3 regions of the Cellulosilyticum sp. ST5 genome follow, and region 1 is predicted to be linked to each of the others. Evidence: a T-box and tRNA genes for the amino acid it is inferred to sense, from the RefSeq annotation. Region 1 holds a T-box; the other regions hold tRNA genes.
What was found. A T-box is a leader RNA that pairs with one kind of tRNA and senses whether it is charged. The one in region 1 lies ahead of thrS (threonine--tRNA ligase), so its partner is inferred to be a tRNA-Thr.
Positions count from the first base shown of each region.

Region 2: it has a tRNA-Thr gene. The T-box ahead of thrS (threonine--tRNA ligase) is inferred to sense a tRNA for this amino acid. The anticodon was not compared.
Region 3: it has a tRNA-Thr gene. The T-box ahead of thrS (threonine--tRNA ligase) is inferred to sense a tRNA for this amino acid. The anticodon was not compared.

Region 1 is NZ_CP132338.1:3,603,067-3,610,873, forward strand. It holds gene QTL86_RS17410 (DUF4830 domain-containing protein) at 1-770, opposite strand, end outside; gene thrS (threonine--tRNA ligase) at 1,039-2,805, opposite strand; T-box leader at 2,885-3,109, opposite strand; gene QTL86_RS17420 (N-acyl homoserine lactonase family protein) at 3,334-4,155, shown strand; gene QTL86_RS17425 (ArsR/SmtB family transcription factor) at 4,166-4,543, shown strand; gene QTL86_RS17430 (nitroreductase family protein) at 4,582-5,250, shown strand; gene QTL86_RS17435 (PadR family transcriptional regulator) at 5,492-5,821, shown strand; gene QTL86_RS17440 (permease prefix domain 1-containing protein) at 5,823-6,809, shown strand; gene QTL86_RS17445 (hypothetical protein) at 7,083-7,424, shown strand; gene QTL86_RS17450 (AAA family ATPase) at 7,741-7,807, shown strand, end outside.
Region 2 is NZ_CP132338.1:3,779,223-3,787,029, reverse strand. It holds rRNA gene QTL86_RS18315 (23S ribosomal RNA) at 1-2,667, shown strand, start outside; tRNA gene QTL86_RS18310 (tRNA-Asp) at 2,723-2,796, shown strand; tRNA gene QTL86_RS18305 (tRNA-Val) at 2,857-2,929, shown strand; tRNA gene QTL86_RS18300 (tRNA-Thr) at 2,937-3,009, shown strand; tRNA gene QTL86_RS18295 (tRNA-Tyr) at 3,044-3,124, shown strand; tRNA gene QTL86_RS18290 (tRNA-Met) at 3,137-3,213, shown strand; tRNA gene QTL86_RS18285 (tRNA-Phe) at 3,217-3,292, shown strand; tRNA gene QTL86_RS18280 (tRNA-Lys) at 3,296-3,368, shown strand; gene greA (transcription elongation factor GreA) at 3,490-3,957, shown strand; gene QTL86_RS18270 (hypothetical protein) at 4,049-4,372, shown strand; gene QTL86_RS18265 (aminotransferase class I/II-fold pyridoxal phosphate-dependent enzyme) at 4,511-5,911, shown strand; gene QTL86_RS18260 (guanylate kinase) at 6,072-6,659, shown strand; gene QTL86_RS18255 (YaaR family protein) at 7,174-7,620, shown strand; gene holB (DNA polymerase III subunit delta') at 7,750-7,807, shown strand, end outside.
Region 3 is NZ_CP132338.1:1,834-9,640, forward strand. It holds rRNA gene rrf (5S ribosomal RNA) at 1-83, shown strand, start outside; tRNA gene QTL86_RS00015 (tRNA-Ile) at 89-162, shown strand; tRNA gene QTL86_RS00020 (tRNA-Ala) at 216-288, shown strand; rRNA gene QTL86_RS00025 (23S ribosomal RNA) at 521-3,423, shown strand; tRNA gene QTL86_RS00030 (tRNA-Asn) at 3,536-3,607, shown strand; tRNA gene QTL86_RS00035 (tRNA-Glu) at 3,617-3,688, shown strand; tRNA gene QTL86_RS00040 (tRNA-Thr) at 3,703-3,775, shown strand; tRNA gene QTL86_RS00045 (tRNA-Ile) at 3,799-3,872, shown strand; tRNA gene QTL86_RS00050 (tRNA-Asp) at 3,902-3,975, shown strand; tRNA gene QTL86_RS00055 (tRNA-Val) at 4,023-4,095, shown strand; tRNA gene QTL86_RS00060 (tRNA-Leu) at 4,102-4,185, shown strand; tRNA gene QTL86_RS00065 (tRNA-Arg) at 4,213-4,286, shown strand; tRNA gene QTL86_RS00070 (tRNA-Arg) at 4,337-4,410, shown strand; tRNA gene QTL86_RS00075 (tRNA-Thr) at 4,415-4,487, shown strand; gene QTL86_RS00080 (DUF6709 family protein) at 5,105-6,181, shown strand; gene QTL86_RS00085 (hypothetical protein) at 6,323-7,345, shown strand; gene QTL86_RS00090 (DUF6062 family protein) at 7,479-7,807, opposite strand, start outside.

The DNA.
Region 1 (7,807 bases):
TAATAGCTTTCTATAGTTACCAACTTGCCTAATAACGCTGTATAATCTAGTCCTATTACCTTAGACATTTCCAATCCTAGTCCAAAGTAAATGGTCTCTATTTCATCCACACTAGTTACTTTTAAATCCTTGGGTAAAGTATACTCGCATTTTTGAACTAGCATTACAGGTGTAAAATTATATTTTGAAAATAATGCTATAGCATCTTCCGATATTAATTCTTCATTAGGTTTATACCGCTTTAAGTCTTTAATAGTTCTAAAAAAATCACCGTCAACCTCATACTGGTTCCCTTTATATTCAGCCCAAAATGTTTTTTCTAAACTATTCTCTTTTAATGTTAAATCTCCCATGATGTTTCCTCTATCGTAAAATCTTAATATATACCCATCTATCCACTCACCTTCAGTCATTAACTTCGATTCTCTTTCTTGTAGCTGCTGAACTATTAGCTGAATCTGTTGGGGATTAGTGAGGGTAGTAAGTGAATCTACTAGCTCTGGATTTTCTTCGCTCTCTCCACATTCTATAATATCTAGAGCCTTTGCTCCCGTTGCTTTTTCTAGCAACTCATTAATATCTATAGCTTCAGCTGATTGCTTTTCTTTTTTCTCTTCATCATTAACTACAGCATCCTCTGTTTCTTTAACCTCTTTCTCCAATCCTTGTTTTCTTACAATAGATTCCTTGCTTCCCATGGATTGTTCTTGCTTATTACATCCTATTAATATGAATAAGCTATAGTAGTTTACTTTTACTGTCCCATTCATTACGTTCCCCCTCGTATATCCTGAACTACTCACCAGCAATACATTTATTATCTTCTTAATGCTATATAAATATCGTATCATTCTCTAAAATGTTTATCAATATTATCAAAACATTTAGTCTTTAAGACTCTACATGTTTTTTCTCTACATCTATCAACATCACAAAAAAGCTACATTAAGCAATCTGTGCTCGATGTAGCTTCTCTTTTATTCACTCTTTATTAGCTTAGTTTATTATCTTAATTTCTTATCACTACTACTTCTCCTACTAAACAGTTCCCCCCTGTATTTCATTCTTCAGGAGCTGCATTAACTCTTGTATGCTGTAGCTTTCTTGAGCATTTTCATCTCGCCTACGAATTGTAACAAGCTTATTATCTACTTCTTTTTGACCTACAACGATCATATAAGGCACTTTACCAAGCTGTGCTTCTCTAATCTTATAGCCTATCTTTTCATCTCTATTATCTATTTCACAGCGGATACCTTGTTTTTGTAATTCTGCCATGACAGAAGCTCCATACTCTGCGAATTTATCTGAAATAGGGAGCACTTTTACTTGAACTGGCGCTAACCAAAGTGGGAATTTACCCGCATAATGCTCAATTAGAATGCCTATGAATCGTTCAATAGAGCCAAAGACAACGCGGTGAATCATAATAGGTCTATGCTTCTTACCATCTGCACCAATGTATTCTGCTTCAAACCTTACAGGTAGCTGAAAGTCTAGTTGAATAGTACCACACTGCCATGTTCTACCTATAGAATCCTCTAGGTGGAAGTCTATCTTTGGTCCATAGAAAGCGCCGTCTCCCTCATTAATCACATATTCTAGCTGCATCTCATCTAAAGCCTTTTTGAGTCCCTCAGTTGCCACATTCCAATCTTCATCACTACCAATACTATTTTCTGGACGTGTAGATAACTCCACATGATACTTAAATCCAAACTTGCTATACACTTCATCAATAAGTCTTACAACACCTTTAATCTCATCTGTAATTTGTTCCTGTGTCATGAAAATATGAGCATCGTCTTGTGTAAAGCAACGTACACGCATAAGACCATGTAAAGCTCCTGACTTTTCATGTCTATGAACCAATCCCAATTCACCCATACGAATAGGGAGTTCACGATAAGAGTGAGGTTGTAATTTATAAACTAACATACCACCAGGACAATTCATTGGTTTGATGGCAAAATCTGTATCGTCAATAACTGTGGTATACATGTTTTCACGATAATGATCCCAGTGACCAGATGTTTCCCAAAGCTCTTTATTGAGCATCATCGGTGTGCTAATTTCCACATAACCTTCTCTCGTATGAAGCTTTCTCCAATAATCAATTAAGAGATTTTTAAGTATCATACCTTTTGGCAGGAAGAATGGAAAACCTGGTCCTTCGTCTAGAATTGTAAATAAACCTAGTTCTTTTCCTAACTTTCTATGATCCCTCTTTTTAGCTTCTTCAATGCTTTGTAAATAGGCTTCTAAATCACTACTCTTTGGAAAAGCTGTTCCATAAATCCTTGTGAGCATCTTATTTTTTTCGTTTCCTCTCCAATACGCCCCAGCCGTTGCTGTTAACTTAAAGGCCTTGATTAGGCTTGTATTAGTTACATGTGGTCCTGCACATAATTCCACATAATCTCCTTGCTGATAAAAGCTAAGCTGTGCCTCTTCAGGTAAGTCATTAATAAGCTCTATTTTATAAGGTTCATTTTTCTCTTTCATCAGTGCAAGTGCTTCTTCTCTATTTAAAGTATATCTTTGCAAGGAGAGACTTTCTTTAACGATTTTTCTCATCTCTTGCTCAATCTCTACTAAATTCGCCACTGTGAATTCAAAGTCAAACTCAAAATCATAGTAAAACCCATCTTCAATCACAGGTCCAATAGCACACTTAGTAGTTGGGTATAACCTTTTAACAGCTTGTGCTAAAACATGAGATGCTGTATGTCTAAAAGCATTCTTCCCCTCTTTTTCCTCGAACTTAAAATCTTTTACTAAACCATCCTTCATTATTACTTTCATTTCTTATGTCCTCCTTTTCAAACTTGAAATATATAACATAAGAAAAGCACCCTAAAACAAATGACCTTATAGTCATTTATTTAAGGGTGCAATTATAGTCTGTGCACGGTTCCACCTTAACTTTTCACTTCAGATTCTAACAAATCCTAGCCTTTAACGCAGACATACGGATGTACTTACTTATTGGTTCAGCACAACAGCTCAGGAATGGTTTTCAACTAAACGCTTTCATAAAGAACTTCCACCAAGTATTCTTCTCTCTGGATGATTTATAAAGTCTACTCTTTTCCATCTTTGCTTTTCCTATGTTATTAAGGTTATTATAACTAATCATCATAAAATGTCAATATATTATCTTTATTTCATAATATTTTCAACATTACTTCCCAATCATAGCTAATTGACATTTTTTGAATGGTCTCGATTTTCTTTACCAATGATCTATTTAAAGATATATATGTTATAATCGTTTAAAAATATGAACCATTATCATACTAGAATATATGGTCTTCTAGAAAGGAGTCACTAATGGAGAAAAAGGTAAAAGTGCATGTGTTTCATACAGGAGAAGTAAATGTTGACCCCGCTGTTCCCTTTAGAGATATATCAAGAAATCCCATAGCTTATACAGGCCTATTACGAAATCCAAAAAAACGTATTTGGCTACCTGTATCAGCTTATCTTATTGAACATCCAAAGGGATTAGTACTAATTGATACAGGATGGCATAAAGATGTAAGGGTTAATCAAAGAAAACATATGTCCTGGAAGCTTAATATAGCAAGTAAAGCTAGACTTCCATTAGGTGAAGCAATAGATGAGCAGTTGCAATCCTTGGGCATTACTCCTAAAGACCTTGACTATGTTTTTTTAAGCCACATGGATGTTGATCACATAAGCGGTGTAGATTTAGTAAAAGATGCCAAGCAAATTCTTACCTCTAAAGAAGAGTTACAAGCAGCAACTACGGGTGAACTTAGATATGAGAAAAGACTATGGAAAAATGTAAATATACGCACATTTGAGATGAAAAATTCATCATATGGGCCATTTGGAAGAAGTTATGACGTCTTTAATGATGAGAGTATATTAATGATAGATGTAGCAGGTCATACTAAAGGAAGCAGTGCAACGTTAGTACAAAACAACGGAAAATTTATTCTTTTAACGGGAGACTGTGGTTACTCAAAAGATTCTTGGAAAAAATTACGTTTACCGGGCCCTATATCTGATAAAAGAAAGATGAGAAAAACTCTAGAATGGGTAGGGGAAATGTCTCACAAAGAAGGATGTATAGAGATATTAGCTACACATGACCCCGAGGTAAAACCCCACATTATTGAATTATAGGAGAAGCTAAATGGAACAATGCAAAGAAAGGTTAGCAAATATTGCAACAGAATTTAGACAATGCAGCAAGGTCTTTACTGCTATTGGTGATGAAACTAGGCAGAAAATTATTCTAACACTTTTAGAGAGTAATTGTAACGGCATAAGAGTTGGTGAAATTACAGAAAAGACAAATCTTTCTCGTCCCGCAGTATCACATCACCTACAGCTACTAAAAGAAGCGGGCATTATCAACATGCGTAGAGTGGGAACTAAAAACTATTATTATATGGATTCAAACAAGGAACAATGGATGAAAATAATAAAGCTTATGAATCATATTTATGAAGTTGTTCAGGACTTTGCACCAATTGATACCCGAAGTGATGAGAGCTATTATTCAAAATAAGACAGTAAATAAATAATAATTAAAGGAGGTCATGATTAATGAATCTAGTTGAAGCAATGCAAAAAAGACATTCAGTACGTAGTTATAAAACACAAAAAATAGAAGGAACGGTAGTTAATGAACTTAGGGCCTATATAGATGAATGTAATAAACAAAGTGGTATGCATATTCAGTTATGTATAGATGAACCCAATGCCTTTAATAGTTTCATGGCACATTATGGTTCATTCAAAAATGTAACTAACTATATTGCTATAGTTGGAAAGAAAGGAAAAGATTTCGAGGAAATGTGTGGTTATTGGGGAGAAAAAACTGTTCTAAAAGCTACACAACTGGGACTTTCTACTTGTTGGGTAGCTCTAACCTATAGTAAAGGTAAAAGTACCTGTAAAATAGATAAAGGAGAAAAACTTTGCTGTGTCATTGCTTTAGGTTATGGTGAAACACAGGGTACAGCACATAAAAGTAAGCCAATAGAAACACTTTGTAAAGTAGACGGTCAAATGCCAGAGTGGTTTAGAAAAGGTATGGAAGCTACCATGCTTGCTCCTACATCAATGAATCAGCAGAAATTTCACTTTACATTAGAAGGAAACACTATAACAGCAAAAGCTGGAATAGGTTTCTATACAAAAGTAGATTTAGGTATTGCAAAATATCATTTTGAAATCGGTGCAACTGATGCTGACTGGAAGTGGCAAAGCTAAAGCAGCTCAAACTAACTTCAATAACTTTATAAAATAAACAATTATCCTGGTAGTACAAGAACCCTAGCTTATTTAGAGGTCTTGTACTATTTTTCTTTTTTCTAAGGTCATTTTACAAATAGTCTAAACTCATTCAAAAAATTACTTTACTTGTCGTAGTAGTTGTGCTACACTTACTTCATCAGACGTACTACTTCTGTCGTAGTACATCTATCGTAGTAATAGAACGGGGGCACAAAACATGATTAGTAGCGACGTAATTAGAGGCTATAATGACACCATCATTTTGTATCTCTTAATAGAAGGAGATTCTTACGGCTATGAAATTTCTAAAAACATCCGTACTTTAACAGAAGAACAATATGTCATGAAAGAAACTACTCTCTACTCTGCCTTTAATAGACTGGAGAAGAATGGCTATATTACCTCTTACTTTGGAGAAGAAACACAAGGAAAAAGACGTACTTACTTTAGAATTACCGAAGAAGGTCTCTCCTACTATAAGGAGAAGTGCAAAGAATGGGAACTCACCCAAAATGTTATCAATAGATTTATAAAGGAGTTGGATTAGTATGGAAATTATTAAAAATTATTTAGACAATGTTTTTCAATCTTTACCACAAACACAAGAGATTTTAAATCTAAAAGATGAGCTTTTGGCCAATATGGGGGATAAATATGAGGAGCTAAAAGCTAGTGGAAAAACAGAAAATGAAGCCATTGGCATCGTCATCTCTGAATTTGGAAATATCGATGAGTTATTAAAAGAAATGAATATTAACGTGTCTTCTGAGTCTCAGCTCAGCTTAAATAAGCCAGTAGGTCCTACACTTAGCTTGGAAGATGCTCGAAATTTTATTAGCCTTAAGCGAAAAAGTGCACGTTTTGTTGGTTTAGGTGTTGCTTTAATTTTATTAGGTGTTGCCACTTTAATTGGCTGTATTGCTCTTATTGATGCCGATATAATTCTCAAGCAAGCCAACTCTAACTCTAAAGGCATGTTCCCTGTCATTATGCTATTCTTATTTATTGTTCCTGCTGTAGGACTCTTCATTTTTTCAGGTACTCAGCTAGAACTATTTAAATTCATTGAAGAAGGTAAGTTTGAACTAAGCAATTCTGCTAAAGCTATTTTATCTAAGGAATATCCTAGTGTAAATGCACAAAAACCACTAGCCATTATTACTGGGGTTAGTCTTTGTATCCTTTCACCAGTACCTATTTTTATCGGTTCTATGTTTAGCGATAATCTTACTCTCGCTGGCGTATGTGTTTTATTAGTCATGATTGCTCTGGCTGTTAATATCTTTATTTACACAGGCATGGTTCCTGAGGCCTATAAAAGACTTTTAAAATTAGAAGAGTTTAGTCCTGAGAAAAAGCAAGAAGACAAACTCATTGGCGCTGTTGCTGGTATTGTATGGCCTTTAGCTACTGCTGTTTTTCTTTTCTTAGGCTTCGTCTTTAATCTATGGGGCATTTGTTGGTTAGTCTTTCCTATCACCGGCATGCTATTTGGTGGCTTTTGTGCTTTCTACAGTGCTCTTCATAGCAAATAGCCGTGAACAATTTTAATTTATAGCCGTTATGAATAGCAACAAAAATAGCTTCTCAAGTATTCTTTATACTCGGGAAGCTATTTTTACTTTATTTATTTCGCTTTACACTTATGTATATGTAATCAAAAAGCCGACTTCCTAATAAAACGTGAAAAGCAATTTTCCAGTTTACTATGTATTTTTTCTTTATTTTGTCGATATATATAATACAAAAAACAAAGAAAGGGTGATGCCAGTGTTCACAAAAACATAGTTATATAGGAGGTGTTTATTATGCTTAATCTTATTACTAGCATCGTTAATACTTGTAATGTTTCACCACCCACTTCTACTAGTTCTTCTCATGCCGATGAATTCAAAACTTCCTTGCATACAGAGATGACACGCGTTAGAAAAGTAAACTCTAGTTCAGCACTTAAAGGCTATAGTGAAGAAATGCATGCGTTGCCTACAGAAGCTCTTAAAACTAAGGTGACAACTAATGAAGCTGGTGAAAAATTTCTCATTATGCTGGCCAATACTTCTATTGTAAGACAAGTTGCATTAACAGAAGCTAAGCCACCTAAACCCAGTATTAACTATACTGCAGCTAAAAAAGCATATGATCTAGATTAAAACTTAAGAATATAAGAGAAAGAGGTACTAAATTAGTGAATATCGAAGAACAACCTATATAAACTCTCTGGGCTACAGGAATCTGTGACTTGGGGAGTTTATTTGCGTCTGTCAAAATAACCAGTTAATTCCTCCTCTTTTCTTTAGATATACATATATTAAACTCAGAAATCATCAGCTATACTTAGTATAGTTGTATAAATATATTTACAAATCAAATTTATTCATAAGCAACTAATTATTCACTCTTCATCGCCTTTCAATTTTCTCATTCAGTAGTTACGTCGCAATTCCAAAATATTTAGGAGGAATCCCAATGAACTTATCAATTGTAGAACAAATAGCTTCATCGCTTAAAGGTAATATGACAAAGGTTATTAAAG
Region 2 (7,807 bases), 180 kb from region 1:
CCTAAGTAGCGGCGAGCGAAAGGGAAACAGGCCAAACCAGATTACTTGTAATCTGGGGTTGAGGACTGCGTCATGGCAAGAATGCGGATAGCTGAAGAGTCTGGAAAGTCTCATCAAAGAGGGTGATAATCCCGTAAGCGAAATCCAAGTGAAGCCTAGCAGTATCCAGAGTACCACGAGACACGAGAAACCTTGTGGGAAGCCGGGGGGACCACCCCCCAAGCCTAAATACTCCTCGGTGACCGATAGCGCATAGTACTGTGAAGGAAAGGTGAAAAGAACCCCGGGAGGGGAGTGAAAGAGAACCTGAAACTCTATGTTTACAAGCAGTGGAAGCGCCATATGATGCGCAACCGCGTACTTTTTGTAGAACGGTCCGGCGAGTTACTAGCTGTGGCAAGGTTAAGTACCAGGAGGTACGAAGCCGAAGGGAAACCAAGTCTGAATAGGGCGCCAAAATAGTCATTGTTAGTAGACCCGAAACCGGGTGACCTACCCATGTGCAGGATGAAGTTACCGTAAAAGGTAATGGAGGTCCGAACTCACATCTGTTGAAAAAGGTGGAGATGACGTGTGGGTAGCGGAGAAATTCCAATCGAACCCGGAGATAGCTGGTTCTCCTCGAAATAGCTTTAGGGCTAGCGTTGATAGGAGTCTAATGGAGGTAAAGCACTGAATTGCCTAGGGGGCCCACAAGCTTACCGAAGCATATCAAACTAAGAATGCCATCAAGATACCGTCAGCAGTCAGACTACGAGTGATAAGACACGTGGTCAAAAGGAAAACAGTCCAGACCATCAGCTAAGGTCCCCAAGTGTGTGTTAAGTGGAAAAGGATGTGAGATTTCGAAGACAACTAGGATGTTGGCTTAGAAGCAGCCACTCATTCAAAGAGTGCGTAATAGCTCACTAGTCGAGAGATCTTGCGCCGAAAATGTCCGGGGCTAAAACACACCACCGAAGCTATGGAATTCACAATAGTGGATTGGTAGAGGAGCGTTGTAACGACGCAGAAGCAGTACCGTAAGGAGCTGTGGAGTAATTACAAGTGAGAATGCCGGAATGAGTAGCGAGATACAAGTGAGAATCTTGTAGGCCGAATATCCAAGGTTTCCAGAGTAAAGCTGATCTGCTCTGGGTAAGTCGGGACCTAAGGCGAGGACGAAAGTCGTAGTCGATGGACAACTGGTTCATATTCCAGTACTACCTATTATCAGAACTGCAGGGACGCAGGAGGATAGGCAAACCCAGGAATGGTATCCTGGGCCAAGCACAAAGTCGCACCTAACAGGCAAATCCGTTAGGCGAGGATGAAGTGTGATGGGGATCGAAATAAAAGTAGAGAAGTTGCTGAATCCACACTGCCGAGAAAAGCTGCTATTGCGTGATAGGTACCCGTACCGTAAACCGACACAGGTGGATGAGGAGAGAATCCTAAGGCCGACGGGAGAAGCGTTGTTAAGGAACTCGGCAAAATGACCCCGTAACTTAGGGAGAAGGGGTGCCTACTTAGGTAGGCCGCAGAGAATAGGCCCAAGCAACTGTTTAACAAAAACACAGGTCTTTGCTAAACCGAAAGGTGATGTATAAGGGCTGACGCCTGCCCGGTGCTGGAAGGTTAAGGGGAGAGGTTAGTCTAAGGACGAAGCTTTGAACTTAAGCCCCAGTAAACGGCGGCCGTAACTATAACGGTCCTAAGGTAGCGAAATTCCTTGTCAGGTAAGTTCTGACCCGCACGAAAGGCGTAATGATTTGGGCACTGTCTCGACAGCGCACCCGGTGAAATTGTAGTACCAGTGAAGATGCTGGTTACCCGCGACAGGACGGAAAGACCCCGTGGAGCTTTACTGTAGCTTGATACTGAGGTTGGGTATTACATGTACAGGATAGGAGGGAGACTGAGAAATCTGGACGCCAGTCTAGGTGGAGTCGCCGGTGGGATACCTCTCTTGTAATACTTAACTTCTAACCATGGCCCGTTACCCGGGTCTGGGACAATGTCAGGTGGACAGTTTGACTGGGGCGGTCGCCTCCTAAAGAGTAACGGAGGCGCTCAAAGGTAACCTCAGAATGGTCGGAAACCATTCGAAGAGTGCAAAGGCATAAGGTTGCTTGACTGCGACACCGACGGGTGGAGCAGGTACGAAAGTAGGACTTAGTGATCCGGTGGTATGAAAGTGGGATTGCCATCGCTCAACGGATAAAAGCTACCCCGGGGATAACAGGCTTATCTCCCCCAAGAGTTCACATCGACGGGGAGGTTTGGCACCTCGATGTCGGCTCATCGCATCCTGGAGCTGAAGCAGGTTCCAAGGGTTGGGCTGTTCGCCCATTAAAGCGGTACGCGAGCTGGGTTCAGAACGTCGTGAGACAGTTCGGTCCCTATCCGTCGTGGGCGCAGGAAATTTGAGTGGAGCTGTCCTTAGTACGAGAGGACCGGGATGGACGGACCACTGGTGCATCTGTTGTCTTACCAAAGGCATAGCAGAGTAGCCAAGTCTGGATCTGATAAACGCTGAAGGCATCTAAGCGTGAAGCAGACCACAAGATAAGATTTCCCATCCGAAAGGAGTAAGACCCCTTAGAGACTATGAGGTAGATAGGTTGGAGCTGTAAGTGTAGTAATACATTGAGGTGACCAATACTAACGGTTCGAGGGTTTGACCTAGATAATAAAGGTTGAATAAAAATTGTGTTTAGTTTTGGAAGTATAAACTTCTAATGGCCCAGTGGTACAGTTGGTTAGCACGCCGCCCTGTCACGGCGGAGGTCGAGGGTTCGAGTCCCTTCTGGGTCGTTTTAATACTTAATGTATTAAATATATTAGAATAAGTAATAATTATTACTTATTAGATATGGTCGCTTAGCTCAGCTGGGAGAGCACCTGCCTTACAAGCAGGGGGTCATAGGTTCGAGCCCTATAGCGACCATTTACATGCCGACGTGGCTCAATTGGCAGAGCAGCTGACTTGTAATCAGCAGGTTATCGGTTCGAGTCCGATCGTCGGCTTGATACAGGACTAATATGGTCTTTGTATTAATATGGAGGGATTCCCGAGCGGCCAAAGGGGGCAGACTGTAAATCTGTTGCGATAGCTTCGAAGGTTCGAATCCTTCTCCCTCCATATACCTTATAACGCGGGATGGAGCAGCTAGGTAGCTCGTCGGGCTCATAACCCGAAGGTCATAGGTTCAAATCCTGTTCCCGCTACCACATGCCCAGATAGCTCAGTCGGTAGAGCAGAGGACTGAAAATCCTCGTGTCGCTGGTTCGATTCCGGCTCTGGGCACCATGTGGGTCACTAGCTCAGTCGGTAGAGCACTTGACTTTTAATCAAGTTGTCCCGGGTTCGATTCCCGGGTGGCTCATACATCAAAGGTCTTACAGTTAACAAATTGTTAGTTGTAAGACCTTTTTAGTATTTAAGTAAAAAAAGTATTTTTCTATAATTTTTTATAATATATAAGAGTAAAAAGGGACAGGAATAATATGAACAATTATCTTACACAACAAGACATTGATAATATGAAAAAAGAGATAGAATATAGAAAAGTAGTGGTAAGAAAACAAAGGAATGAAGAAGTTAAAGAAGCCAGAGCACATGGGGATTTGAGCGAGAATTATGAATACAAGGCCGCTAAACGTGAAAGAGGTAGGAATGAGGGGCGTATAAAATATTTAGAGCGAATGATAAAAACAGCAACTATCATTACTGATAATACAGAGGCAGGAGAAGTTGGACTGGGAAAGTTAGTAGATGTTTATTTTATAGAAGATGATATGAATATAGAGTATGAAATAGTTACTACTATGGAAACCGATGCTATAAATAATAAAATAAGTATTGAATCGCCTTTAGGAAAGATGATTTATAAAAAGAGAGTAGGCGATATAGTAAATATAGACTCTCCAGATGGAGAATATAGTGTACGTATACAATCAATAAGGAAAAGTTAGATATAACATACTTAGTAGATAAATCTATTTATAGAGAATAAACAGCGACAAGCTAGAATATAATTTATAAATAGATTATGGGGGATGTTATATGAATCAGATGGAGTTTAAAATACTTAAACGTGCACAAGAGAATGCAAAAGAAATTGATAAACTAAAAACATTTTTAGCTAATCAAGGGGTTAATTTAACCCAAGTGAAGAAAAATCCTGAGAGATATCAAGAAATTATTAGGAGATATAGCAAAGATTGTGTTAATGTAGGTTTATTTGAAGAGAGTAGGGAACGATTGGAAATAGAATTTAGTAGATTATGTGAATATCATAGAAAGAATGAGTCTATTTTAGTAGACCAATTTTATAATGTAGCTAAAGAGATTATACTCTCGACGCCAGAAGGAGATAAGAATAAATAATGGACCAAGTTAGTTTAGCTTGGTCCATTATTTATTCTTATTTTACTAATTACTTTAACTTTTAAGTCGTTTGTATTTGAAGCTATAGTAAGGTAAACTATAAGAAGTAATAATTAATAATAGAAAAGGGTTGATTAGGTGAATACACCTTTGTATGACAAATTACTACAATATAGTAGGTCAAAATTGGCATTTCATATGCCTGGGCATAAGTTTGGAATTGCTGCAGAACTTAATAATCTTAGTATAATTGAATTAGATAATACAGAAGCTATAGGTATGGATAATTTATATGATGCACAGGGCATTATAAAGGAAGCAATGGAATTAATGGCTAATTTTTATGGATCTAAAGAAACATTATTCTTAACAAATGGTTCAACTAGTGGAATAATAGCAAGTATTTTATCTGTTTGCAAGGATGGTGATGAATTAATTATAGCAAGAAATTCTCATCATAGCGTTTGGAGTGCACTTATTTTAGGGGGAATTACTCCTATATATATTAGTCCACAGTACAGACCTGAAGACGATATGTTGGGAGAGATAAGTGCAGATATAATTGAAAAGGCGCTAATAGATTATCCTAAGGCAAAGGGGGTATTAGTGGTTAGCCCTACTTACGAAGGGATAGTATCAGATATCAAAGAGATATCTAGAGTAGTTCATAAATATAACAAGGTACTTATTGTAGATGAAGCCCATGGTGCACATTTTGTATTAGGGAAAGATTTTCCACTAAGTAGTATACATCAAGGAGCAGACCTAGTCATTAACAGTATGCACAAGACTTTACCAGCACTTACACAAAGTGGGTTATTACATATATGTTCTGAACGAATAAGATATGATAATGTTATAGAAAGTCTTAGAATGATACAAACTAGTAGCCCTTCATATATGATGATGGGGCTTATGGATTATATAAGATCGTATATTATAGAAAACAAGAATAAGATACAACAGCAATATGTAGATGAATTACTAGTATTTAGAAAAGAATTAAATGATCATCTTATGGTTTTAAGGCTATTAGATATGGAAAAAGAAAAATATGATAAGAGTAAGATAATTATTTCAACGATAGAATCTAACATAGATGGATATGAATTAGCTGACATACTAAATACAAGGTATGATATTTCAGTAGAGGCAGCATTAGAAACATATGTTATTTTAATGACGACAATGGCAGATAATAGCTCGAATATGACAAGACTAAGAATAGCCCTAGAAGAGATAGATAAAGAACTAGAAGTAGGTAAGAGTAACAAAGGTATAAATAACTTTATTGTATCAGACATTATAAAAGGATTTAGTCCTAGAAAAATTTACTATAGTGATAAAGCATGGGTAGGTATTAAAGATGCAATAACAAGAAAATCAGCTAAAAATATCATGTTATATCCACCAGGGATACCTTTAGTTTGCATAGGAGAATTGATTGAGCAGCAACATATAGATTTAATTTATTATTTTAAAGACAAGTTACAAGGTATTCAATTAATAGATGATGAAATATTGATTTATACAATATAGAATTTATATAAGCTAATAATTTTATATGAAATAAGATTAGGTTGTAGATGGGCTAAATGATTTCAAAAATAAGTAAATATATAAATTAAAGAATCATATCTAAAGTAAAACTAAGAAATAGTAGCATTTTAGTTTAAGAATAAAATGTAGGGAGGTAATTATGGGTAAAATATTTTGTTTAATGGGAAAAAGTAGTACAGGAAAAGATACTATTTTTGAAGCGCTAAAAAATGATAGGGTATTAAATTTAAAGCCTATTGTACCCTATACAACAAGACCGCAAAGAACTAACGAATTAGATGGAGAAGCTTATTATTTCATAGATATAGAGAAGTTAGAGCATTATACTCGAGAAGGAAAAGTTATTGAACAAAGATGTTATAAAACTATTAATGGGAATTGGTATTATGCCACTATAGATGATGGACAAATCGATTTGAATAATAATAATTATATTGTTATTGTCACGTTAGAGGCATATAGTAATTTGTTAAAATACTTTAATATGGAAAATATCATCCCGATATATATAGAAGTAGAAGATGGTTTACGTTTGGAAAGAGCCTTAAGTAGGGAAAAGCAACAAATTCAGCCCAACTATGATGAGTTATGTAGGAGGTTTTTAGCCGATAATAAAGATTTTAGTGAGGAAAGGCTCAATATTAATAGAATAACCAAAAGATATCAGAATTTAAACTTAGATCAATGTATTAAAGAGATTAAAGATAGAATAAGGACGATTAGTTAATAATGTAATAAGTTTAAACAAGTGATTAGATAGATAAAAGAATGGATATGCTTTAATTAGATTAAGAGTAAATTAGATATATATGTTTATAAACTAGTATTTATATAGTATCTACATTGATAAGTTTATGTTTTTTATAATGGTATATAAGCCAAGCTCTATTTGAATGTAGGTGTTTGAGCCTATAAACTTACATATGTATAAGTAAGATTATGGGATTATAAACCTAGATTCATATCTATAAAGATCCATTGGTTTGTACAGAAAAGATTATATTTAAACAAGGATAATAAAAAATCCGATTCAAGAAAGCAATAAGTGTATTATAGATTAGGGGTTAGATATAATATATAGTTTATATACTATAGAAGATAATATAAATATAGGTATAAGAATATATTATAAGTTAAAATAAGTCGATTAAGATAACGTACATGCTTGCAATTAATAGATTATTATCATAGAATAAATTGAAGGAAGTTGCATTAAAAAAGGGAAAGTGGGGGAATTTACTATGGCTAACATACAAATTAATCAGGTTCAGATGCCAACTCTAAGAGAAATTTCTACAGTATCTGAAGCTAAGGTGGATAAAGGTTTTAAATTTACCCTACTGAGTCAAATTGATCAGTCAGAGCTTCAAGAAAAACTTAAGGAAATGGTTGACGAAATTACTAAGCAAGGTCAAAAAATTTCAGAGCATATGGATATTAGAGATTTAAAAGTTTATAGGACGATGATTTCTAATTTTATTAATGAGGTAGTAGCAAATTCTCATAAATTTTCTCGAGAGAACTTTCTAGATAAAAGAGGTAGACATCGTGTTTACGGTATTGTTAGGCTAGTAAATGATAAGCTAGATGAATTAGCACAGGAATTAATTAGTTCAGAAAAAAACCAAGTTAATATTTTAGACCGTATCGGTGAGATACAGGGGTTAGTATTAGATATTATTACTTAATGTTCGTGAAGAGTTCACGAACATTTTTAATACAATAAAATATGTATTTAAAGACGGATTAATAGGGTATTTAAAGTTTACTAAGATAAAAGGAGGGTAGTGAGGAATATTTCCTTACTGCGACTGGGAATGAAGGAATTTCAAGATATAATAGGTAATGAAGATGCAAAAGAATATTTCATTAAAG
Region 3 (7,807 bases), 1.3 Mb from region 1:
CCATTCCGAACACGTAGGTTAAGACCTAAGCGGCTGATGGTACTTGTCGGGAGACTGACTGGGAGAGTAAGTGGTTGCCACATTTTATAGGCTCGTAGCTCAGGTGGTTAGAGCGCACGCCTGATAAGCGTGAGGTCGGTGGTTCGAGTCCACTCGGGCCTATTCACTTTTAAGAAGTGATGATAGGATTAACTCAATAATAAAAAACACCATATGGGGGTTTAGCTCAGTTGGGAGAGCACCTGCCTTGCACGCAGGGGGTCAAGGGTTCGAATCCCTTAATCTCCACTGTCCTTACAATAGGACAATTTGTACTTTGAAAACTAAACACAATTTAAAATAGATTTGTAAGTTATAGCAATATAACTTGCGCCTAACGATAAATGTACACGCACATTAGTGCAAAAATGTTTGTCAGGGTGTAAAATCTACAATTTAACCGATAATAAATATTCTTTGTATTCAACGAAAGTTGATTAACAAGGCACAAACGACCGATTAACGAAAGTTAATCATTATAGGTCAAGCTACTAAGAGCGTAGAGTGGATGCCTTGGCACCGAGAGCCGATGAAGGACGTGATAAGCTGCGAAAAGCTACGGGGAGTTGCAAATAAACTTTGATCCGTAGATATCCGAATGGGGAAACCTGGCAGAGCAAACCTCTGTCATCCTATAGCCAATACATAACTATAGGAAGGGAACGAAGGGAACTGAAACATCTAAGTACCTTCAGGAGGAGAAAGAAACATCGATTTCCTAAGTAGCGGCGAGCGAAAGGGAAACAGGCCAAACCAGATTACTTGTAATCTGGGGTTGAGGACTGCGTCATGGCAAGAATGCGGATAGCTGAAGAGTCTGGAAAGTCTCATCAAAGAGGGTGATAATCCCGTAAGCGAAATCCAAGTGAAGCCTAGCAGTATCCAGAGTACCACGAGACACGAGAAACCTTGTGGGAAGCCGGGGGGACCACCCCCCAAGCCTAAATACTCCTCGGTGACCGATAGCGCATAGTACTGTGAAGGAAAGGTGAAAAGAACCCCGGGAGGGGAGTGAAAGAGAACCTGAAACTCTATGTTTACAAGCAGTGGAAGCGCCATATGATGCGCAACCGCGTACTTTTTGTAGAACGGTCCGGCGAGTTACTAGCTGTGGCAAGGTTAAGTACCAGGAGGTACGAAGCCGAAGGGAAACCAAGTCTGAATAGGGCGCCAAAATAGTCATTGTTAGTAGACCCGAAACCGGGTGACCTACCCATGTGCAGGATGAAGTTACCGTAAAAGGTAATGGAGGTCCGAACTCACATCTGTTGAAAAAGGTGGAGATGACGTGTGGGTAGCGGAGAAATTCCAATCGAACCCGGAGATAGCTGGTTCTCCTCGAAATAGCTTTAGGGCTAGCGTTGATAGGAGTCTAATGGAGGTAAAGCACTGAATTGCCTAGGGGGCCCACAAGCTTACCGAAGCATATCAAACTAAGAATGCCATCAAGATACCGTCAGCAGTCAGACTACGAGTGATAAGACACGTGGTCAAAAGGAAAACAGTCCAGACCATCAGCTAAGGTCCCCAAGTGTGTGTTAAGTGGAAAAGGATGTGAGATTTCGAAGACAACTAGGATGTTGGCTTAGAAGCAGCCACTCATTCAAAGAGTGCGTAATAGCTCACTAGTCGAGAGATCTTGCGCCGAAAATGTCCGGGGCTAAAACACACCACCGAAGCTATGGAATTCACAATAGTGGATTGGTAGAGGAGCGTTGTAACGACGCAGAAGCAGTACCGTAAGGAGCTGTGGAGTAATTACAAGTGAGAATGCCGGAATGAGTAGCGAGATACAAGTGAGAATCTTGTAGGCCGAATATCCAAGGTTTCCAGAGTAAAGCTGATCTGCTCTGGGTAAGTCGGGACCTAAGGCGAGGACGAAAGTCGTAGTCGATGGACAACTGGTTCATATTCCAGTACTACCTATTATCAGAACTGCAGGGACGCAGGAGGATAAGCAAACCCAGGAATGGTATCCTGGGCCAAGCACAAAGTCGCACCTAATAGGCAAATCCGTTAGGCGAGGATGAAGTGTGATGGGGATCGAAATAAAAGTAGAGAAGTTGCTGAATCCACACTGCCGAGAAAAGCTGCTATTGCGTGATAGGTACCCGTACCGTAAACCGACACAGGTGGATGAGGAGAGAATCCTAAGGCCGACGGGAGAAGCGTTGTTAAGGAACTCGGCAAAATGACCCCGTAACTTAGGGAGAAGGGGTGCCTACTTAGGTAGGCCGCAGAGAATAGGCCCAAGCAACTGTTTAACAAAAACACAGGTCTTTGCTAAACCGAAAGGTGATGTATAAGGGCTGACGCCTGCCCGGTGCTGGAAGGTTAAGGGGAGAGGTTAGTCTAAGGACGAAGCTTTGAACTTAAGCCCCAGTAAACGGCGGCCGTAACTATAACGGTCCTAAGGTAGCGAAATTCCTTGTCAGGTAAGTTCTGACCCGCACGAAAGGCGTAATGATTTGGGCACTGTCTCGACAGCGCACCCGGTGAAATTGTAGTACCAGTGAAGATGCTGGTTACCCGCGACAGGACGGAAAGACCCCGTGGAGCTTTACTGTAGCTTGATACTGAGGTTGGGTATTACATGTACAGGATAGGAGGGAGACTGAGAAATCTGGACGCCAGTCTAGGTGGAGTCGCCGGTGGGATACCTCTCTTGTAATACTTAACTTCTAACCATGGCCCGTTACCCGGGTCTGGGACAATGTCAGGTGGACAGTTTGACTGGGGCGGTCGCCTCCTAAAGAGTAACGGAGGCGCTCAAAGGTAACCTCAGAATGGTCGGAAACCATTCGAAGAGTGCAAAGGCATAAGGTTGCTTGACTGCGACACCGACGGGTGGAGCAGGTACGAAAGTAGGACTTAGTGATCCGGTGGTATGAAAGTGGGATTGCCATCGCTCAACGGATAAAAGCTACCCCGGGGATAACAGGCTTATCTCCCCCAAGAGTTCACATCGACGGGGAGGTTTGGCACCTCGATGTCGGCTCATCGCATCCTGGAGCTGAAGCAGGTTCCAAGGGTTGGGCTGTTCGCCCATTAAAGCGGTACGCGAGCTGGGTTCAGAACGTCGTGAGACAGTTCGGTCCCTATCCGTCGTGGGCGCAGGAAATTTGAGTGGAGCTGTCCTTAGTACGAGAGGACCGGGATGGACGGACCACTGGTGCATCTGTTGTCATACCAATGGCATAGCAGAGTAGCCAAGTCTGGATCTGATAAACGCTGAAGGCATCTAAGCGTGAAGCAGACCACAAGATAAGATTTCCCATCCGAAAGGAGTAAGACCCCTTAGAGACTATGAGGTAGATAGGTTGGAGCTGTAAGTGTAGTAATACATTGAGGTGACCAATACTAACGGTTCGAGGGTTTGACCTAGATAATAAAGGTTGAATAAAAAATTGTGTTTAGTTTTGGAAGTATAAAGGTGTTGACATAAGTCAATAGATATGATATACTTCATAAGTGCTCAAGAGAGTAAAAGAAATAATCCTCGATAGCTCAGCGGCAGAGCATCCGGCTGTTAACCGGAGGGTCGTAGGTTCGAACCCTACTCGGGGAGTTTAAATAAGGCCCGTTGGTCAAGCGGTCAAGACACCGCCCTTTCACGGCGGTAACACGAGTTCGATTCTCGTACGGGTCATTACATTTTAATATGCCGACGTGGCTCAATTGGCAGAGCAGCTGACTTGTAATCAGCAGGTTATCGGTTCGAGTCCGATCGTCGGCTTGCTACATATAATGTAGTGATATGGACCCTTAGCTCAGTTGGTTAGAGCATCCGGCTCATAACCGGACGGTCCTGGGTTCGAGTCCCCGAGGGTCCATCATAGCTCATTAAAATGTAAGTAAATAAGGCCCAGTGGTACAGTTGGTTAGCACGCCGCCCTGTCACGGCGGAGGTCGAGGGTTCGAGTCCCTTCTGGGTCGTATTAGTTAGTTGTTTTAACTAATAAATAAAAATATGCCATTAATATGGTCGCTTAGCTCAGCTGGGAGAGCACCTGCCTTACAAGCAGGGGGTCATAGGTTCGAGCCCTATAGCGACCATCATATGCCCGAGTGGCGGAACTGGCAGACGCACAGGACTTAAAATCCTGCGAGCTAACCCTCGTACCGGTTCGATTCCGGTCTCGGGCATATTTTTAAGTAATTATCAATAAATAAGTGCGCATAGCTCAGCTGGATAGAGCGTCTGACTACGGATCAGAAGGCCGAGGGTTCGAATCCTTCTGTGCACGTTTTCTATAAGATATTATAGAAGTAAAATAAAATATAAAATTGACATCATGTGCGCATAGCTCAGCTGGATAGAGCGTCTGACTACGGATCAGAAGGCCGAGGGTTCGAATCCTTCTGTGCACGTTTTGCCGACGTGGCTCAATTGGCAGAGCAGCTGACTTGTAATCAGCAGGTTATCGGTTCGAGTCCGATCGTCGGCTTTTTGAATTAGAACACCTTAGGGTGTTTTTTTGTTGTTTGAATTAATATATATCATAGACTATTTATCCAGATATAATAAAGAAGTTTTTGATTGAAGAGTAGTGTATAAGAGGGTAGTTAGAAGCGCTAAAAATGTTTCTAACTACTTTTTTTAGTTATCAATATTGTTGAGACTTTACTTGTAAATCACGGAATTTAAAATAAGTATTATTAATTTTAGAACATCAAAAATATAGTATATATAGAAAGGGGGGTATCATGAAACAACTTTATTATTTGGATACTAATGAAATTTATGATAAGTTAAATACTAGTTCTAAGTTATAGAATAGTAGAAGAAAAGTTGAGATAGTTAAAGAGTAGGCTATAGGAATTTAAATACTAGTAGCCTACTTTTTTTGTGATGAAAGACTATATATAGTTTCAAAATGATTACATTAAATATTGATAATATAAAAAAAATAATATATAATTTAAATGACTTAGGAACACTTTAATACTTTTAATGTCTTAAAGGTAGATTATTTAATACATTAAACCTAAATACGATGGAAAGGAGAATTAGGGTTAGATTATTAAAATAGAGGATTTAGAATAAGAAGAAAAGGGGAGAATTATGGAACAAGGGTTGTTAAAGAAGAGTGCAATTAAAAACAATTTAATGTGGATAGTTATTTTGGGAGTGATTTGTGGGGGATTAAGTTTTTTTGGATATCAAAATAAAGATTATTTAAAGTCACTTATAAAACCTATAGTTTTACAACAAGAGGAAAACTACGATGAATACTATGAACAGATGCTACCACCTATTACGAATTTAGATGAATTATATATTTTAAATACCTATTTTTACCTATATGAGCAAGAAACACCTAGTTCTAAAGAAAGAAAAACTGATGGTATATATTTAACGCAGCTAGGTAATAAAATGATTATTTGCGTTTATCCAAGTACCGCAGATGAAGATCCAGATGTATTATTAACTGAAGATATGGTGGGTTATATTAAAAATACAAGTGAAGTAGACCGATATAGTGAATTATTACCAGAGGTAATAAAAGATTTTAACTCATACTATGGAACTGAATTCACTGAGGAAGACTTTGCACCTAAAGTACTGTATATGGAGTCAAAGAGCCGTTTAATTGTTAATTATATTGTTACTGGTGCGATTGTAATTTTTGGCTTAGCAATGATAATATATCTTATTAAATATGTTATTTACCTAATCAACTTTAAGGGGATGAAAGGAATAAGGCATCTGAAAAAGTATGGTGAAATAACCAGTGTTATAGATGAAATTGAGAGTGAACAACCCATCTACGCAGGAAAAGGACAAATGATTACAGAGAACTGGATTGTTTCCACTAAGTTAAACACTTGCGCAGTGAAACTTGAGAATATTATATGGGTTTATACGAAGTTAAAAGGCATTAGTGAAGTACAATATTATGCGCTTTATATACATACCAAGGATGGGGACAAGTTTGTAATAAATACCCTAACCGAAATGAATCATACTCAAGTTCTAAACCAGTTAAAAGAAATGATTCCATGGATTTATTATGGTGAAACTAGTCAAACACATAACTTATGGAAAAAGCAAAGACAGATTATGTTAGATGAAATTGAAGCGAATAAGAAAATAATAAGCCTTAATCAAATACAAGATACAGGGATAGAAGAAGTCTAAGAAAAGGATTTATTTCTCAATACATGATCTAATAGACGTATCACTTCAGTTGAAGTAAAATCTTAAGAGAGGGGGAACTATCATCTAGTTCCCCTTATAATATAAAATGTAAAAATATGATTGATGAGTATGAGGAGAAAAATGCAGGCTAAAGGATTAAACAAAGAGATAAGGCAACATTATCTAAAAAGGTTATTGATTTGGTGTGTTTTATTAATAGTAATCTGCATGCAGACTTATCCCAATAGAGAGTATGTAGAATCATTATTAATAGGTGCTGGGGATATTCAGGACTATGACATGAAATTATTTATAAAGGAAGTACCACCTGTTGTAACAGCCAAGGAAATGAGTTTTATTAATACTGGATATGAAATTTATAGTGGGGACAAAGATGGGGAGAATTACAAGGAAAGTACTATTTATTTAGGAGAAATGAAAGGTAAATACATGATATGTATATACGCTAGTACTAGTAGTACAGATCCATCCTATTTAACGGGTAAGAATAAATTTTTAATAATAAAAGAGGCAAACACATTAATTGATTATGAAACGATTTTATTAGGTGTTGTCCGTGATTTGAATGCTATTTATAAAGAAAATGTAACAGAGGCGGATTTTATAAATAAAATAGTATTCATAGAAGAAGAAAAAGGCTTGTTAAGATATCGCTTAGAAGTAGCAGGTTTAATCTGTATAAGTGTTTTTGTGATTTATGAAGTAATAAAATGTTTAGTAGGTGTACTGGGATTACCAAGGATTAAGGGAAGGCATTACATAGGTAAGCAAAGATGGAAAGAGGTTGCTTTAAAAATACAAGAAGAAAAGAGTCTTAGGGAAGATAAGAGGTATAGAATTACAGAGCACTGGTTTATAGGTATCTTCCAAGGTATTGTAGTTATACCAATAGAGAAAATGATATGGATTTATCAAGAAGACTATAGTATTTATATTTATGCTCAGGATGGGAGAAAGTATTGCTTAAGACATTGGAGTAGAAAGCAGATAGAAAAAATGTATAAAGATATGAAAGAAGCATTACCCTGGGTTTATCAAGGAAATACCAAAGACTTACAGTATATTTGGAAAAAGCAACGTATGCAGATGATAGAAGATGTTGAAGAAGGAAAATTAGATTATGATTTAAGTGAGTGGTTATAATCCAATAGACAGAATGAGCGCAGTATATAACTCATTAAAGTCGAATCATTTTAATAGAGCTGGACACTAAATAGTGTACCAGCTCTTATTAGTAATTATTAAATTTAATCAATAACAAGCTTTGTATAAAAGACTATTTTTCTTTAAAAGGAGGATCTTGAACATAAATACCTACGAGTTTTTGAATACCTCTAGGAATAGCATCTTTAGAATTTTTCCAATCTGCATCTTTATTACGATAGTCATATTTATCTATAAACCAGGATAAATCTTCTTCAATACGTTTCAGATTGGTTTGCATCTTATCAAATAAAATACTATAAAATTCAGGTTTAGCTTTTTCAGTAACAAGGGTATCTGATAGAGCCATTAAATCTCCAAAATGAGTAACACAGAAACCTTTACAATCCTTAAAGAGAGCCATAAAATCAGGGCTTGTCTCCATTAAATAGAAGAAAGTAT